Regions from separate parts of the Parerythrobacter aurantius genome, predicted to be linked through region 1. Evidence: predicted binding sites of a transcription regulator. Region 1 holds the regulator's gene; the other holds the start of a gene.
What was found. The regulator LexA, encoded in region 1, represses DNA repair genes until DNA is damaged. The targets are predictions, from matches to a motif close to GTTCCNCNCTTGTTCT.
Positions count from the first base shown of each region.

Region 2: the regulator LexA is predicted to act here: its motif matches at 2,805-2,820, upstream of WAB17_RS04435 (S24 family peptidase).

Region 1 covers NZ_CP147985.1:2,342,370-2,350,990, reverse strand. Annotated here, with positions in the region: gene trpD (anthranilate phosphoribosyltransferase) at 1-700, shown strand, start outside; gene trpC (indole-3-glycerol phosphate synthase TrpC) at 697-1,482, shown strand; gene moaC (cyclic pyranopterin monophosphate synthase MoaC) at 1,719-2,189, shown strand; gene WAB17_RS11680 (molybdopterin molybdotransferase MoeA) at 2,186-3,367, shown strand; gene lexA (transcriptional repressor LexA) at 3,461-4,138, shown strand; gene WAB17_RS11670 (ComEC/Rec2 family competence protein) at 4,195-6,444, opposite strand; gene gltX (glutamate--tRNA ligase) at 6,474-7,901, shown strand; gene WAB17_RS11660 (citrate synthase) at 7,937-8,621, shown strand, end outside.
Region 2 covers NZ_CP147985.1:888,324-896,944, reverse strand. Annotated here, with positions in the region: gene WAB17_RS04445 (hypothetical protein) at 1-494, opposite strand, end outside; gene WAB17_RS04440 (FRG domain-containing protein) at 743-2,104, shown strand; gene WAB17_RS04435 (S24 family peptidase) at 2,101-2,736, opposite strand; gene WAB17_RS04430 (hypothetical protein) at 3,044-3,718, opposite strand; gene WAB17_RS04425 (MvaI/BcnI family restriction endonuclease) at 3,711-4,793, opposite strand; gene WAB17_RS04420 (DNA cytosine methyltransferase) at 4,897-6,327, opposite strand; gene WAB17_RS04415 (hypothetical protein) at 6,476-8,621, shown strand, end outside.

The DNA of each region.
Region 1 (8,621 bases):
CGTGCCGGTCGCGCGCCACGGCAACCGCGCCATTTCCTCGCTCTCGGGCGTGGCCGATACGCTCGAAGTGCTGGGGCTCGACATGGCGGCGGCCGGGCGCACGGCGGAAAAGACGCTGGCCGAAATCGGCATCTGCTTCCTCTTCGCGCCCAACCATCACCCCGCGATGGTCCGCATCCAGCCGATCCGCAAGGCGCTCGGCCGGCGCACGATCTTCAACCTGATGGGGCCGCTCTCCAACCCGGTCGGCGTGAGGCGCCAGCTTATCGGTATCGCCCGGCCCGGCTATGTCTCGATCTACGGCGATGCGGCGGCGCGGCTGGGGACGGACCGCACCTTTATCGTCTCTGGCGACGAGGGGCTCGACGAGCTCAGCCTCGCCGGCGGCAATGAAATGGCCGACGTTACCGGGCACGAGTTCGCCATGCGCCGGGTCGATGCTGCCACTGCCGGTCTGGACCACGCACCTTTGGAAGCCATACGCGGCGGCGATCCGGCGCATAATGCCAAGGCCTTGGCTGCGCTGCTGGACGGCGAGCACAGCGCCTATCGCGAGACCGTAAAGTTCAACACGGCGGCGGCGCTGGTGGTTGCGGGGCGCACTGCCGACTGGGCCGAAGGCGCCGCGATGGCCGCCGAGGCGCTCGACAATGGCAAGGCGAAGGCGCTGCTGGCGCGCTGGATCGAGATGGCGAAGTGAACAAGCTCGAAGAAATCTGCGCTGGGAAATACGCGGAAGTGACTGCGCGCAAGGCGGTGCTCCCGCCCGCCGAACTCGCCGACCGTATTACGGCCCAAAAAGCCCCGCGCGGGTTCGAGGCGGCGCTGCGGGCAAAGGCGGCTGATGGCTTCGCCCTTATCGCGGAAATCAAGAAAGCTTCGCCTTCCAAGGGTCTGATCCGGAAAGACTTCCAACCTTCCAACCACGCCCGTGCCTACGAGGCCGGCGGCGCGGCCTGCCTCTCTGTCCTGACAGACGAGGACTGGTTCCAGGGCCACGCCGACTATCTGGTCGCCGCACGCGGGGCCTGCACCCTGCCCGTCTTGCGCAAGGATTTCATGGTCGATCCGTGGCAATGCGCCGAAGCGCGCAGCATGGGTGCAGATGCGATCCTGATCATCGTCGCCGCGCTCTCCGACGCGCAGATGCAGGAGATCGAGGCCGCCGCGCGCGAATACGGCATGGATGTGCTGGTCGAAGTCCATGACGAGGCCGAGATGGAACGCGCCCACGCGCTGCAATCGCGGCTGATCGGGGTGAACAACCGCGACCTCAGGACCTTCACCACCGATCTCGCCACCACCGAACGCCTCGCACCGCTTGCACCGGCGGGCACCTTGCTGGTGGGCGAAAGCGGCATCAACAGCCATGCCGACTGCCAGCGGTTGGCCGCGGCGGGCGTGCGGACGTTCCTCGTCGGGGAAAGCCTGATGCGGCAGGATGACGTCGAGGCGGCGACGCGGGCCCTGTTGCAGGGCTAGGCGGGGCCTTGCGCGCCCTGCAGCCCGTTGGACCGCGCCGGGCTATGGACGGCTGGCCACAAGGACTGTCCTACTGCGACCGAACCTGCCAAGAAGCGGGGATGATGCTGCAACAGCCCCGCCCCGTAGCGCCGCTTGTTTCCAGGCAATCGGATGGCCGCGACTTTTTTTGCTCCAGGACAGTGTAACATGTGTAACACGCGACGGTATTTCAACGGGTTAGCGGAGGGCTCTCAGTGACCCGACTGACCCATCTCGACGAGGCCGGCGCAGCGCATATGGTCGATGTCGGCGGCAAGGCGGAAACGCAGCGCATGGCCCGCGCGGGCGGAGTGATCCGGATGAGTAACGAAGCACTGGCCGCGATCAAGGCCGGGGACGCGCCTAAGGGTGACGTGCTCTCCGCCGCACGCATTGCCGGAATCATGGCGGCCAAGAAGACCGCCGAATTGATCCCGCTGTGCCATCCTCTCGCACTGACCTCGGTCGAAGTGGCGTTTGACTATGTCGAAGGCGGCATCGCAGTCAGCGCGACTGCCTCGCTGACGGGCAAGACCGGGGTGGAAATGGAAGCAATGACAGCGGCTTCCGTGGCACTCCTCACGATCTATGACATGGCCAAGGCGCTGGACAAGGGCATGGTCATCGACGGTGTTCGCCTGCTGAAAAAGCGCGGCGGCAAATCGGGGCACTGGCTGGCGGAATGATCCGGGCGATGCTCTCTGTCGAGGAAGCGCAGTTTCAGATGCTGGCGCTGCTCGCGCCGATGCCGGTCGAAGAGCTGCCAGTCGAGCACGCTATCGGTCGCTATCTGGCACAACCGCTGAAAGCCAGGCGGACCCAGCCCCCGGCCGATCTTTCGGCGATGGACGGCTATGCCGTGGCCGGCCCGGGACCGTGGCAAAAGCTCGGCGAAAGCCGCTGCGGCGAGCCCTTCGGCGGCACGATTGCGCCCGGCGAGTGCGTGCGGATCTCGACTGGCGCGATCCTGCCCGAAGGCGCGGACCGGATCCTGATTCAGGAGGAGGCCGAGGTTGTGGGTGTTCAGGTCACTGCGACCGAGGAGCCACCGCTCGGCAAGCACATCCGACGCAGGGGTTTCGAGTTCGCTCCGGGCGACCACCTCCTCCCTGCCGGAACCCGCATTGGCCCCGCGCAAATGGCGCTTATCCGCTCTGCCGGACACGCCGAGATATCCGTCCATCGCAAGCCCTGCGTCGCCATCTTTGATAGCGGTGACGAGTTAGCCACCGACCCAACCACTTGCGCGCTGCACCAAATCCCTGCCAGCAATGGCGCGATGCTCGGAGCGCTTGCGGCGAGCTTGCCGTGCTCCATCACCCAAAGCGCTCCCCTGCCCGACCGGCTGGATGCGATCATCGCTGCCCTGGAGGCCCATGCTGATGCCGACTTGCTGATCCTGACCGGCGGTGCCTCGGTTGGCGACCACGACCTCGCCAAACCTGCGCTAGAGGCGGTCGGGGCCGAAATTGGCTTCTGGAAGGTCGCCATGCGACCGGGCAAGCCGCTGTTGGTGGCGCGGTGGGGGCAGCAACTGATCCTGGGCCTTCCAGGCAATCCCGTCTCGGCCTTCGTCACAGGCTTCCTGTTCATGCTGCCCGCCCTGCGGCGTTTGCTCGGAGCGAATGACTGTCTGCCGCTACCGATCATGCTCCCGCTTGCCGAGGACTGCCCGGAAGGCGGCGCGCGACGTGAGTTCCTGCGTGGTTCGCTCCACGCGACAGGCGTCGTCCCTGCTCTCCAGCGGGATAGCAGCGCTTTGCTCACCCTCGCCCGATCGGACGTGCTGATCGACCGCCCGGCGAACACTCCCCCGACCAAAGCGGGAACGCCTGTTCCGTGCTACCTGTTGGAAAATCCCTGAATTGCTTGACTTGGCGAATCGCGTTGCCTAATTGTTCCGCATTCGTTCGCATCGGCGCACGGAAATGGAACAGGCTACAGGGAGCCAAAGGACATGCTGACCGCAAAGCAGCACGAACTGATCCGCTTCATCCAGCAGAAGCTGGAGGAAACGGGAATTTCCCCCTCGTTCGAGGAGATGAAGGAAGCGCTTGACCTCAAGAGCAAGTCGGGTGTCCACCGGCTGATTTCCGCGCTCGAGGAACGCGGTTTCATCCGCCGCCTGCCCAACCGCGCCCGCGCGCTGGAAGTGCTCAAGCAACCCGAGGATGCGGTAGGTGGCGGCAAGCCTGCCAAGGATGTCGTCACCCGCATGGCCGCACCAAAGGCCGCACCGCAGCCCGCCAACGATATCATCGAGATTCCGCTTCACGGCAGGATCGCCGCCGGCGTCCCGATCGAGGCGCTCGAGGGGCAGACATCGATGCCGGTGCCTGCCGCACTGCTCGGCCCGGGCGATCACTATGCCCTGGAAGTGTCCGGCGACTCGATGATCGAGGCCGGGATTTTCGATGGCGACTATGCCCTCGTGCGCAGCACCAGCACCGCCCGGGACGGCGAAATCGTGGTGGCGCTGGTCAACAATGAGGAAGCGACGCTCAAATACCTGCGCCGCGAGAACGGCAAGATCGTGCTCGATCCGGCCAATGGCGCATACGCGCCGCAAGTGTACGAGCCGCACCAGGTCGAGGTGCAGGGCAAGCTCGCCGGGCTCCTGCGCCGCTATCATTGAGTTTCTGAGTTACCCCGAGGGGAGCGGTCCTGTCCCCGCAGCGAGGCTCGCCCGCCTCACCGCCGCTCCCCCACTTTCTCCTGCACTGCTTCAGGTTCGCGTCGCCTGTAGGAACGCGGCTCTTCCGGCTTCCACCAGCCATGTTGCCCCTCGGCCTGCGCCACGCTCGTAAAACGCCCGTCTTCCAGGAACAGCGCTAGCCCGCCCGACTGGCCGAGGAACTTGCGATCAACCTTGAGCCAGCCGGGCCGGCACGATCGCGGCAGCCAACGATCGGCAATCACGATATCCGCCCGCTCGCATGCGGCCGCCAGTGCCCGCTCCTCGATCCGCTCGCGGCTGCGCGCCATGAGGACATGGTGCTGTCGCCCTGCCCGCTCGAGCGAAATGACACAGAAATCGCGACTGCACTCTGCGCCCGGCCAGTCGTCGATCGCGACCGGCTCGCCCCTGATCCCGGCCAGTTCCAGCAGGTTGTCCCTGGCATAGTCCGAACGCGCCTCGCGCAGGGTGATCAACCGGCCGTCCTCGACAATGCCGACATGCCGACCGTCGCCCGACACCAGCACGTCCGGCGTGGGGGTCAAGGACAGCATCACTGCTCCTAAGGCAGCGGGAAGCAGGCCCCACAGCCGCGTTCGCCCGCGCCACAGGGCCAGCCACAGCCCGCCCGCAACGAACAGCGCCAGCGTCCCCGCCCCCATTTGCGGCATCAAGCGAACCGCGCCCGGCTGCTCTGACACGAGATGCGCGATACCCAGCAGCAGGTCGAGCGATTGCCCCGCCAGCCACCAGAACGGAGCGCCCGCCCCGACGAGATCGAACGTGAGCGCCAGCGCAATCAACGGCATCGAGGCGAACGTCACAAGCGGGATCGCCACCACATTGGCGAGCGCGCCATAAATCCCTGCCCTGTGGAAATGGAACAGCACGATCGGCATCAGCGCGATTTCGATCACCAGCCCCGTCAGCAGCAGTATGGCAAATCGCCGCCCGACGCGGGCGGAAACGCCCTCTTCCCGCGCGGCAAGGAAACGCTGGACGGGTGCGGCATTGTGCAGGGCGACGATCGCCAGCACGGCGCAGAACGACATCTGGAAGCTCGGGCCAATGAGCGATTCGGGCCACAGCAACAGGACGAAGCCGGCCGCCACCGCCACCATGCGCAGCGACAGGGGCTCTCGCCCGAGTGCCAGTGCGATGAGAACCAGCACTGCGGCCGCGCAGCTCCGTACCGTGGGAACTTCGGCCCCGGTCAGCAGCGTGTATCCGACGCCCGCCAATGCGCCGACCGTCGCGGCCATTAGCGGCAGCCTGACACGCAAGGCTAGCCACGGCCACAGGGCCAGCAACCGCATGGCCAGGACATATGCCGCCGCAATGATCGCGCTGACATGGAGCCCGCTGATCGAAAGGAGATGCGTCAGCCCCGCATCGCGCATCGCCGCCTCGTCCGCTTCGCCGATCGCACCGCGGTCGCCGCTGGCAAAGGCGGCTGCGATGGCCCCCGCCGAACCTTCGAGCCGCTCGCGCACATGCGCCGACAGCGCCCGCTGGACCGCGGTCATGCCCGCCGCGGACGGCGCGACCGAAACCAGCTCTACCTCGCCGATTGCAGAGCCGGTTGCCGCCAGGCCGTCGAACCACGCCTTGCGGGCGAAATTGTAAGCCCCTGGAACCATCGGCGGGGCCGGCGGCATCAGACGTGCCCGCAGCCGCACCACTGCGCCTTCGCGCAGCTCTGGCGACGCTTCCTCCAGAGCGACGTTGACCCGCACTTTCTGCGCCAGTCCGCTCTCTGCATCGCGTATGGCGAGGACCAGCCTGACGCGGTCCTCCGCCGGCTGTTCTTCCCGGTCCAGCACCCGGCCCTCGTACCACTGCACCGTCGGCGCCGCGATGGGCTCCGCCCCGACCATTGCCGAGCGGGCCCAGACAAGGCCGGTCCCGAATCCGGTCGCCAGGCCGATCGCCAACAGCGCCAGGGCGAGATTGGGCCGCAGGTCTGCGCAGAGCAGCAGGGCCCCGGCCAGCGCGACGAGACCTCCTGTAACTATGGCCCCGACCCAGGCGAACGGTCCGGGCAGGAGGAACCAGAGCGCTATCCCCCCGGCCATTGCGACGACGATCCAAGGCGCCCGGTCGAAGCCTGCGTCCCCCAGTGCGCGCTCGAGCCGTGCCGCGCCGCTGGACAAGCGCCAGCGCGGGTGCCAAGGGCCCTGCTGCAATGCAACATGGCCCGACCGGGAACGTGCGTCCGTTGTGTCTCCCGCAAGCGGAACTGCCGGTGTCATGCGGGTCGCCATGGCAGGACTAGGAAAGGAAGCCACGCAAGATGGCAAGCAATACTGGCGCTTCGCAGGTAGTTACCCGCTTCGCGCCGTCGCCGACAGGCTATCTCCACCTCGGCGGCGCGCGTACCGCGCTGTTCAACTGGCTGTTCGCCCGCCATCATGGCGGCAAGGTCCTGTTGCGGATCGAGGATACCGATCGCAAGCGAAGCACCCAGGACGCGATCGACAAGATCATCGAGGGGCTTGCTTGGCTGGAGCTGGATTTCGACGCGCCGCCGCTGTTCCAGTCCGACCGCGCAGAGCGCCACGCCGATGTCGCGCGCCAGTTGCTGGCTGCGGGACATGCCTACAAGTGCTTCGCCACGCCCGAGGAGCTGGAGGCGATGCGCGAGGACCAGCGCACCCGCAAGCTGCCACAACGCTATGACGGCCGGTGGCGCGACCGCGATCCTTCCGAAGCGCCCGACGGGGCGCCCTATGTCATCCGGCTCAAGACCCCCAACGAAGGCGAGACGGTAATCGACGATGCCGTCCAGGGCAAAGTTACGGTCCGCAACGAGGAAATCGACGACTACGTGTTGTTACGCGCCGATGGCACGCCGACCTACATGTTGGCCGTGGTGGTGGACGACCACGACATGGGAGTGACCCACATCATTCGCGGCGACGACCACCTTAATAACGCCTTCCGCCAGCTGCCGATCATTCGCGCGATGAACCAGATTGAAGGTAAGTGGCCGGACCCGGTCTACGCCCATGTGCCGCTGATCCACGGCCCCGATGGCGCGAAGCTGTCGAAGCGCCACGGCGCTGTCGGCGTCGAAAGCTACCGCGACGAGATGGGTGTGCTGCCCGAGGCTTTGTTCAACTATCTCCTCCGCCTTGGCTGGGGATACGGCGATCGCGAGGAGTTCACGAAGGAAGAAGCCGCGGAGGTGTTCACGCTTGAAGGCGTCGGCAAGAGCCCTTCGCGCTTCGATACCAAGAAGCTGCTCAACCTAAACGGGCACTATATCCGCGAAGCCGACAATGCCCGGCTTGCCGGTCTGGTTGCCGAAAAGCTCGGCGAGGATGCGGATGTTGCCTTTCTGACCAGGGCGATGCCCGAGCTCAAGGTCCGCGCCAAGGATGTCAACGAACTGGCCGAAGGGGCCCGCTTCCTATTCGCCAAGCGGCCGCTGGACATGACCGAGAAGGCCGCCGCCTTGCTCGATGCCGAGGGACGCGCAATTTTGGGCAAGATATCAGCGGCGTTGCATGCTGAAAACAACTGGACAATCGAAGCCCTCGAAGCCACTACGAAGGCGCTCGCCGAGCGCCTTGAACTGGGGCTGGGCAAGCTGGCGCAGCCCATGCGTGCAGCTTTGACGGGGACCACCACGTCCCCCGGGATTTTCGATGTGCTCGTCCTGCTTGGCAGAGAGGAGTCCCTGGCGCGAATCGACGCGCAGGCGACGCCAAACGGCTGAGTTCACGACCGGATTTGAAGTTAAGGAGTACCACTGTGGCAGACACAACCGCGAAGCTCGAGTTCGGCGGCACGACGCATGAATTCCCGGTCCTGAAGGGCAGCACCGGTCCCGACGTGATCGATATCCGCAAGCTCTACGGGGCGACCGGGGCCTTCACCTACGATCCGGGCTACAAGTCCACCGGTAGCTGCGAAAGCGCGCTGACCTATATCGACGGTGACGAAGGCATCCTGCTGCACCGCGGGTATCCGATCGGCCAGCTGGCCGAACATTCCAGCTTCATGGAAGTCAGCTACCTGCTGCTCAACGGCGAATTGCCGAGCCAGGCAGAACTCGACGACTTCAGCTACACCATCAGCCGGCACACGATGCTGCACGAACAGCTGTCGACCTTCTATCGCGGGTTCCGCCGCGACGCGCACCCGATGGCCATCATGTGCGGTGTCGTCGGCGCGCTGAGCGCGTTCTATCACGACAGCACCGACATCGCCGATCCCGAACAGCGCAAGATCGCCAGTCACCGGCTCATCGCCAAGATGCCGACGATTGCGGCGATGGCGTACAAGTATTCGGTCGGCCAGCCGTTCCTCTACCCCGACAATTCGCTGTCCTACACCGGCAATTTCCTGCGCATGACCTTCGGCGTCCCGGCCGAGCCGTACGAGGTGATTCCGGCGGTCGAGAAGGCAATGGACCGGATCTTCATCCTCCATGCCG
Region 2 (8,621 bases), 1.4 Mb from region 1:
ATCTGGACATTGAGGCAGGCCGTCCAAAACGTCGTGCCATTCGAAGGATCGGTCTGCCCGGCGTCCCAACGTTTCGCCACCCGGTCGAGGTCTTGGAGCGAGATCCCGCCCATCAAGTACGCTTCTTTGAAGCGCCTAGGATCTGTCGCGCCGAGCGACTTCTCGCGGAGCAACGAAATGAAGTAATAATAGTCGGGTCGCTGGTGTGGGTGGTTGTACAGCGGGACCGAGTTGTCGAAGTGGCGTTGCGGCCGAACCGTCCGATCTTTCGTCTTCACGTCCAGCGCGAGCGAATTCCCGATAACGTAATCACGGCGGGTAGAAATCGTGTCGTTCTTGAAGGTGACTTGGTGGTGAGCGAGGTATCTCTCGAAGACGATCTCGCCGATGCAGCCGACGAGATTTGCCTGTTCTTGCCTATGCGAATTCTCGAAGATGGGGAGGCTGTCGGCACGCTCCATGGCCTCATCGATCAGCTCGACGGTGAGCTTCATGCGCCGATAGCCTACAGCCATGATGATACCTTCAAGAAGTGGTCAAAAAGGGCGCTCACTTACACTGAAACGGCTTAAAGCTTCGTGTTCTCAAGGTTCTGCTGTCTATCGATACGGGTCCCGGGTGTCGAGAAATGGTCTCCCGTGGAGCTGCTGGCTGATTGGGCGTTGGAATCTTTAAGTGAAACGCATACCCGTGAGAGGCATCTATTTTGGGCCGTCTCAAGCGAGGTTTTGCGCGTAGCTCCATGGCAGACAACTTCAACTACATATCATTCGGCAACCCCGATTACGTCGTAGGTGTTGACGAGATCGGCATGAGCCGTGGCCGAATGTTCGAGTATACTCCTACCGAGCTGGCCAAGGGCTTGGAGGACCTCGGGCCACCTTCCCTCGAATTCCTCGGCAAGCTGCCGACCTTCCTGTGTAGCGAGATTGACCGGTCGACCGACAATCCCACGATGATTGTCCGCTACGGGCGCGTTTCGAACCTCGAGGCCGGCAAGAGGGAAGTTACGGCCGATTTCGAACCGATCATAGATTTCGGCGAGGTCGCGTTCGAGAGCGTTGAGCAGGCAACAGAGATGTTTGGTGCCGACGGGTTCCAGCTCTACCGCACGCACTGGGCCGTGCGCGAAGGCGCATCCGGTCCGATTCTCGCAGGGCTGGCCGAACGGAAGCCAGCATTTGCCGATGCGGTCGCCGAATTGCTCGGTGGAGTGGCCGATGCTCCCGGTGCAGAGCCTCCCGAGAGGCACAAGAACATCATAGATGAGGTCGACAGCGTTGAAGCGTTTCTTGAAGTTCTGCAGGCGCATCCGCCCAAGGATGGAGAACAGACGTTTTACAGGGGCCACGAGGATGTCACGTTCGAACTAACGCCTTCGCTGCTTCGAAAGTGGCCGAATGGCAGTTGGAAGTTCATGCCGAACGAGGATCGCCTCTGCAAGGAACTGCTCATCGCCCACTACGACGAGTTCGAGGGCGACCAGTACTGCTTCGACCAGCTGGTCAGGATGCAGCACTACGGGTTACCGACGCGGCTTCTCGACATCTCGGGCAACCCGTTGGTGGCGCTGTTTTTCGCCTGCTATTGCAAGCCCGAACTGATGGACGAGGACGGTGAGGTCATCATCTTCCGCGTGCCGGAAGAGCAGGTGAAATACTACGATTCCGATACGGTTAGTTGCATCTCCAACCTATCCAAGCTGAGCTACGAGCAGAAGAGCGATATCGATCTCTCGTTGGAACTCGAAGAGTTTAACCGTGAGCCGGTCACCGGCAAGCTCCTGCATCACATCAAGTCGGAAAAAGGCTTCTTCGAAGCTCGGATCGTGCCCGACGACCTTGGCTCGATCGTCTGCGTGAAGGCAAAGCAAACGAACACCCGCATCAAGTCGCAATCAGGTGCATTCTTGCTGTTTGGCCACGAGGCGATCTTGCCCGAATCTGGCCAGGACGGGCTCGAGGTTTCGCGGATCACCGTCAAGGACAAGGAGCGGATCCTTGGTCAACTCGACGCCCTTAACATCAACGCCACGACGGTCTATCCCAGCATCCAGGAGACCGCGCAGCACGTGAAAGCACGCTACAGCTTGCCAGACAGCTAGATCGCGCGGCCGAACCAAATGACGCGGCCGACCACCTGGATGCCCGACCGGTCGACGTCATCCCAGCTCGGGTAGGCCGGGTTGTCGCTACTAATCGTGATCTTGCGTCCACCGGGCTTGAGGGTGACACGCTTTACAACGAGAGCATCGTCGGCCCGCAGGACGTAGATCCCGTCACGCAGGCGGGAACCGTGGTCGGACGCATCGACCATGACCTCGTCGCCGTCGCTGAGCGTTGGCTCCATGGAGTCGCCCAAGACATGGATGATCGAGAGGCTGGGGCTCTTGGCCGGGGTAAGTCGCTTGAGCCACCGCTCGTCGAAGCCGAAGCGAGTATGCGCCGTTTCGCTCTCGGCAATCGCCCCGAAACCGGCCGATGCATCGACATCGAGCACCGGGATCTCGACCAAGCCGTCGCGGACCGGCAACGGTGGGCCACCCAGGACCTGCTCGTCGACGCCGAAGAAGCTCGCCAGCGTTCGCCGGTCGTTATCGTCGAGCCGACGCGGAGACCCGCGCTTGATGAACTGCTGGATATACGACGAGTTGCGCCCGATCAGGCGGGAAATCGAGGAGTAACCGAGCCGCCTTTGCTGGATCAGCCTGTCGAGTTCTTCCCGTACTTGTTCCATCGCTTGCATCCTTCCGGTCAATGCCGGTGTGAAGGAAATTTCCTAGACTCAATGGACTCTTCCTACTAAGAACAAAACAAGAACACAAGGGCAAAGCGAGTCGAGGACCACATGAAACTGCTGGATAGGATCGAGTGCCACCTGCGGGAATCGCGGATGTCCGCGACGCGCTTCGGGAGGCGGGCAGTCGGCGACCCCCGGTTCGTTCTTGACCTTCGGCTCGGAAGGCGACCGCGGCGCCGCACGATCGAGAAAGTTGAAACCTACTTGGCGTCAAATGCGAAGCCGACCGTGCCTCGCGAAGATCCTAGACGGCCTTGAAGGCACACCTGCTGGAAACGAAACACGACTTGCAGCCGGGGTTTCGCGCGCGACAGGTTAACGCGGCATGGTCGAGCACTGACCAATTGACCGTTGTCGGGTCGCCTCGCCTCACGAGCCACTTGCAAGCTTGCTGAAGCCAAGGATCGTGCCGGATGTCGGCAAGTTTGCGCGGGCGCACGAAGCGCTCCACCACGCGCGCCATGTTCACGTCGATGAGCGGAAACCTCTCTCCATGCTGGAACATCAAGATCGCGTGGGCAACGTACTGGCCAACGGCAGGCACCTGCAGGAGCTCCTCGTAACGGTTAGGAAACACGCCGTCATGTTCGGAAGCATAGGCCGCGAGTGCACGCAACGAGGCGGCCCTGCGTTTCCATAGGCCGAGCGGCTTGAGGAACTCCTCGAGCTCTTCGGCTGGTGCGCCCGCGAGTTCGTGCCAACCCGGGAAGCGGGTGAAGAATTGGTCGTAGAAGCTTGCGACCGTCTCGGCCCGGGTCCGCTGGAGCAAGACTTCCACGCTAACGAGCTGGTAGAGCGGCGTACCCGGCTTGCGCCATGGGAAGGATCGGCCACCACCCTGCCGGTACCAGTCCGCGAGATCGGCCGCGAGGAGCGTCAGCTTACGCTTTTCGCCGGTCCCGAGGGCCGTGTCAGGCAAGGACATGGACATTGGATGGCGGGAACAGTGCCGGGAAATCTTTCTGCTTGATCTTGAAGAGGTAGCCATGGTCCCTGACCAGTTGCTTCTCGCCCCTCTGGCTCATGAGGTAATCGACCGAGATCACGCCGCTTTCCAAGAGCGCTTGGAAATTACGCACGTTCGGCGCGCGCGTGTGTTCGACCTGCATGTAATGGAAATGCTCGTCTGCGCCTTTACCGCGGCAGCGCGCACCGACCCAGAATGTCTGGGGATGCTTCTCCCGCAGCCTGCCTCTCAAGACCTCGAGGGGCCAAGTGACTACATGCGCGCGCCGTTCTTCCTCGGCTCGGACGTGATCCTGCTTCAGCCAGTCCTTTTCCGAGTCGACGCTCAGCATGAACCCGAGGGAGTTTGGAGCTTTCGCGTTAATCTCGCAATTCAAGCGAAGCTTGCCATTGCGACGGTACCCAAAGGTGCTGAGCAGGTTCCACGCCGAGCCGACGGGGCTGACCGTCCAATCGGGCGACTGCGAGAATAGCGTGGACCTGGTGGGAGCCCGCTTGATCCGCTTCGCCTTGAGCTCGATCCCCTTGAAGTCAGGCGTCTTCTCGGCATTGGCCGCGATGCCGAGCAAGGTCTCCAGCGTCATGCCGACGCCGGTGTCACCCGGACGCAGCGTGCGAACGAACCCCTGCGCGGCAATTTCCCTCAGCGCATCGAGCAATTCGCCAACGACAGGGTCCTCGCCTCGCCGGTACTTTGCCGCGATATGCCCAAGGGAGCTGGCAGCATTGTCGAGCGAGGCCAAGACCTCGGGCCGGCTCGCGTTGACCACGTAGAGGTCGCCTTCGTGCTCGAAGACGGCAAGCAAGTTGTAGGGATCGGCATAGCGCCCGAGCAGGGCAAACCAGATACGTGGGTCGCCGGACTTAGTCTGGGGACGATACAGGGACACCGTCGATTCCACGAGGCGATCGGGCTCGACGAAGTAGGCCCTGCGGACCACCTTGTTCTCCGGGCCTTGCGCCTGGTCGTCGAAATCGTGGATGCCGGTTGACAGGAGATAATCCCGCACGTTGGCGGTCGCGTCCATGATCGACTTCTTCAGCCCCGTTTCGGTGGGGACCAAGAGCGCTACGTCAATCTCGTGCCGCGTGAACGCGGCGAGGACATCGCCGACGTCCGTGTCACTCTTCTCAAGCACGGGTTCCCACGGCCTCGTCCAGAACCTTGCGGAAATGCTTGCCGACTGCCTCGGCGAGGCCGACGGGAACGGCATTGCCGATCTGCGTGTACTTGGGAACCTCGCGGTCGAAGTTGCCTTCGAGCGGGTTCCCGGCCCGGCGGATACCACCCGTCGTCCGCTTGCCCGAGAACTCGTACCAATCGGGGAACATCTGGAGCCTTGCCCATTCCCTCACGGTGAGGATGCGCGGCTGGCTAAAATGGACGTAATCGTCCGGAAGCGAGGTCGCGGTCATGTTCGGCTCGGCATTCCCCCAACGCGGCTTCAAGACGCGCTGCGAGAATTTCTTGGTTTGCGCGTGGGCGGGAATCTCGCCGCCATTCGCCAGCATGTAGTCGAACTTCTCGACGATCTCGCGCTTGTGCTTGCTGTACTCCTGCTCCGTCAGCTTGCCTGCCCGGGAGGCGGCCCAGGTCGGCGGGGTGCGAAAACCTTCCTGCAACTCGTTCATCGGCTTGCGCGGGTAGGCAGTGGTCTCGAACGAACCGGCGGGGAATTCACCGCTCCGCAAGATCTTCGTGATCTTGGGATCGATAAGGTCGCCAAGCAGGTCGACGAGGTCGGGAAACGATCCCGGGTTCGGCGGCGGCAAGAACCCGCACGCGACAGCGTCTTCCGCGTCCGCGTCCTTGTCGAGGAAGCTACAGGCCTCGAGAATGTCCTTGCGTATTCCGACGAGCAGCACGCGCGGCCGGTTCTGCGGAACGCCGTAATCCTTGGCGTAGACCAGCGACCACCGGACCTCGTAACCCGGGATCTTGCGGAATTCTCCCAATACATCCGGGAAGATCTTCCGCGAACCCTCGCGCGTCCAGCGGGAGGTCAAGAGCCCGCGCACGTTCTCGAACAGGAACATGCGCGGACGAAGCCGGTCAATGATCTTGGTCATCCTCGCGTAAAGCCGGTTGGAAGGCAGGGCTTCCTTGTCGACCGCGTAAGAACGCCTGATCCCGATGCCCGAGTACCCTTGGCAAGGAGGGCCGCCGGCGACGAGGTCGAGGTTGCTGAGTTTGCCGAGGCTAGCTTGCTCGAAGCGCAAGTCGACCTCGCTCATCGATCCGAGATCGCTGACCAGCTTCTCGAGCCGCTTGCCCTTGAGCTCGTGCGCGTCGTGGCAGCGAAGCTCGGCATTGTCAGAGAAGCGCATGCCGCCGAGCTCGTGTCCCCGGTTGCGCAGGTAGGTTGCCATCGCGTCCTTATCGAGCTCGTTGACGAAGACCGTCGTGAAGCCGGCGTTCTCGAGCCCGGTGCCAAGCCCGCCGCACCCCGCAAACAAGTCGACCGCGGAATAGATCGAACGAGTCGCCGTTGGCTCTTCGGCGGAAGTCAGCGGGACCGCGGTCGTCCCGTCCTTGTCGAGGGTCTTGGTGTCGAGAGTCATGCCGTGTTTGCTAGCACGGGGCCTCTCGGCGGTCCAGGTGTTTCGCTCGGTTTTTCGCTTTTTCGTTTCATCGGGGAATTATCCATTCCTTTCATCTGGACAGCAAGCTTTTGCCCGGTCATCTTGTGCCAATCCAGGGGGTTATTCGGTGTACGGCGAAGTAAACGAGGTCCTGAACGAAGTAATCTTCTCGGGGCGCTTCGAATCCCGTCCCGTCTTCATGGTTCTCGATCCTGTCGCGCTGTCATCTGCCGCGAAGCGCCTTGGCCAAGGCGAGGAAGAGGTCGAGGCGTTCATCTGTAGAGAAGTGGGGCGAAGCCTTTCGCGGACGGGTGATCCCTACGCTCGTCACGAAACCCAGCTCAAGTTCTGGCGCAAGGAAGGGATGGTGACAAAGCCGCCGTTCACGGCCTTGCTGTTTTGCCTGTCGCACGCCGCGGAACTCATGGCCTCGGACGGCACGCACACGCAGGGCAACTACTACGTGCGGTTGAGCGAGCTAACAGGCTTGCCGCGAGACCAGCTCAGCTTGCACGGCATCGACACGGAAAAATTTTGGCATTCGCTCGCGCGGTGGTTGGTGAGCACCGACTACCGCTACGGTCGTCCCACGGCTCGCCCGGTAAACCAGTTCAAGTACATCAGTATCGCGATTTCGCAGGCTATTATACGTGCAGGCGACCGGGCCTGCTTCCACGACATGTTCGAGCGTTATGGATTTGCCGGCGGCTACAACGTGACCGAATCCGAGATCGGCCGATACATCGATTCTTGGATCCGGTCTTCGGCGGCGAATAGGCGACTGCGCCAAGCCTGGGCGGACCCGAAGTTGCGCCCGAGGATCTGCGAGATCGTACTTGCCGAACTGGAGGATTGGTCGGAGGCGTCGAGCGCTTCGAACGTTGGTGATCGCGAGCAACTTGCCGCGCTTGCCCTTGCCCTTTCCCTGGTGCCGGGTTTTCCTGACCGCGTTGCAGCACTTTCCCTTGGCCTTCACGGCGAACAAGGTGACGTGCAGCTATTGTCTGATCGACAAGGGCACCAGCTTACCCTTGATAACGACGTGTTCGGATCCTTCGCGACCTTGTCGCCTCCAGCATCGGTTCCGCTTCCCGAGATCTTGCTCAAGGGAGCCGAGTACGTTGCGCCAGCGCAGAATCGCACGTTTCGTTGGCGATACAAGGCCGTGATCCCGTTCGTGCGGGCCGAGACCGGGCCTTTCTGGATCGAGACGAACAAGACTGCCCTAGGTTCGCCCCACGTCATACTTGTTCGCGATAGGCAACGGACCCGGTCCGCGGTCGAGGACTTGCTCACCGAGTTGGCCGCACCGGGATTCACGGTGGCAACATCGGCCGACTTGCCGGGGCTTCCGGCGGGCTGGGTGCTGTACGAGAACGTGCGCTTGATGCGCATGCCAGCCGTTTTGCCAGACAACGATTTGCGTTCGCTTGTTCCCGTTTCGCGGGCGGCTGGACTCCAATCGGTCGGTGGCATGCGCCTTTCGCGCAGTGTTTGGCACAGGCAAGTTCCCCCGGTCCTGCGTTTCGAGGGAAGCAAGGGACCAACGCGCATCGAGCTGTTCGAGGGTATCGATACCGATGGCACCGTCTTGGCAAAGGCCGAGACCGACGGCGAGGCTTGCGAACTCGATGTTTCGGGCCATGTGCCCGAGAGCGGGGACATGGTGGCCCTAGCGCACGAGGCGGGGAAGGAGGCGGGATACCTCGGCTTCTTGTGCCGTACCGCGCGACGTCCTAGGCCTCTCGAGGTCGATTGCCTTCAAGGTTTCCAATATGCTTCGCCATTTTCTGCCCAGTCGAGGGCCGAACTTGCCGATGGGGATCGCTCAGAAAACTGGGTGAACGCGGCGGGCGAACTTCCCTCGGTGATGCCGCAAGGCTTCGAGGTTTTGGGCGCAGGCGGCGAAGCAGAACGGGGTTTCGCAATACCGCTTCCCACCAGCCTTGACCCAGTGAAGCACGGGAAGTCCGTGGACACCAAGGACATCCTCGCGATGTCGTGCGGCGAACGCGGAAGCCATTACTGGATCTGCGAGACAGTCCCGCAAGGCGGTAAGCAAGACATGCCGCTCAACATGGAATGTAGGGATTGTGGGCTCTCCGTTTTGACCGAGAACAGGGGAAAGCCACCGAAGCGGGTTCAAGAGAAGAGGCGCCAGCCGGTACCCTCTGCGCCGCGTGCGCCGGAGCCGGTCGAGCAGGTCGACCACGATCTATTGCTCGATGCCCTGTGCTTCCTGGGCGAGGGCAGCTGGGCCTCGTTCGAGGCGC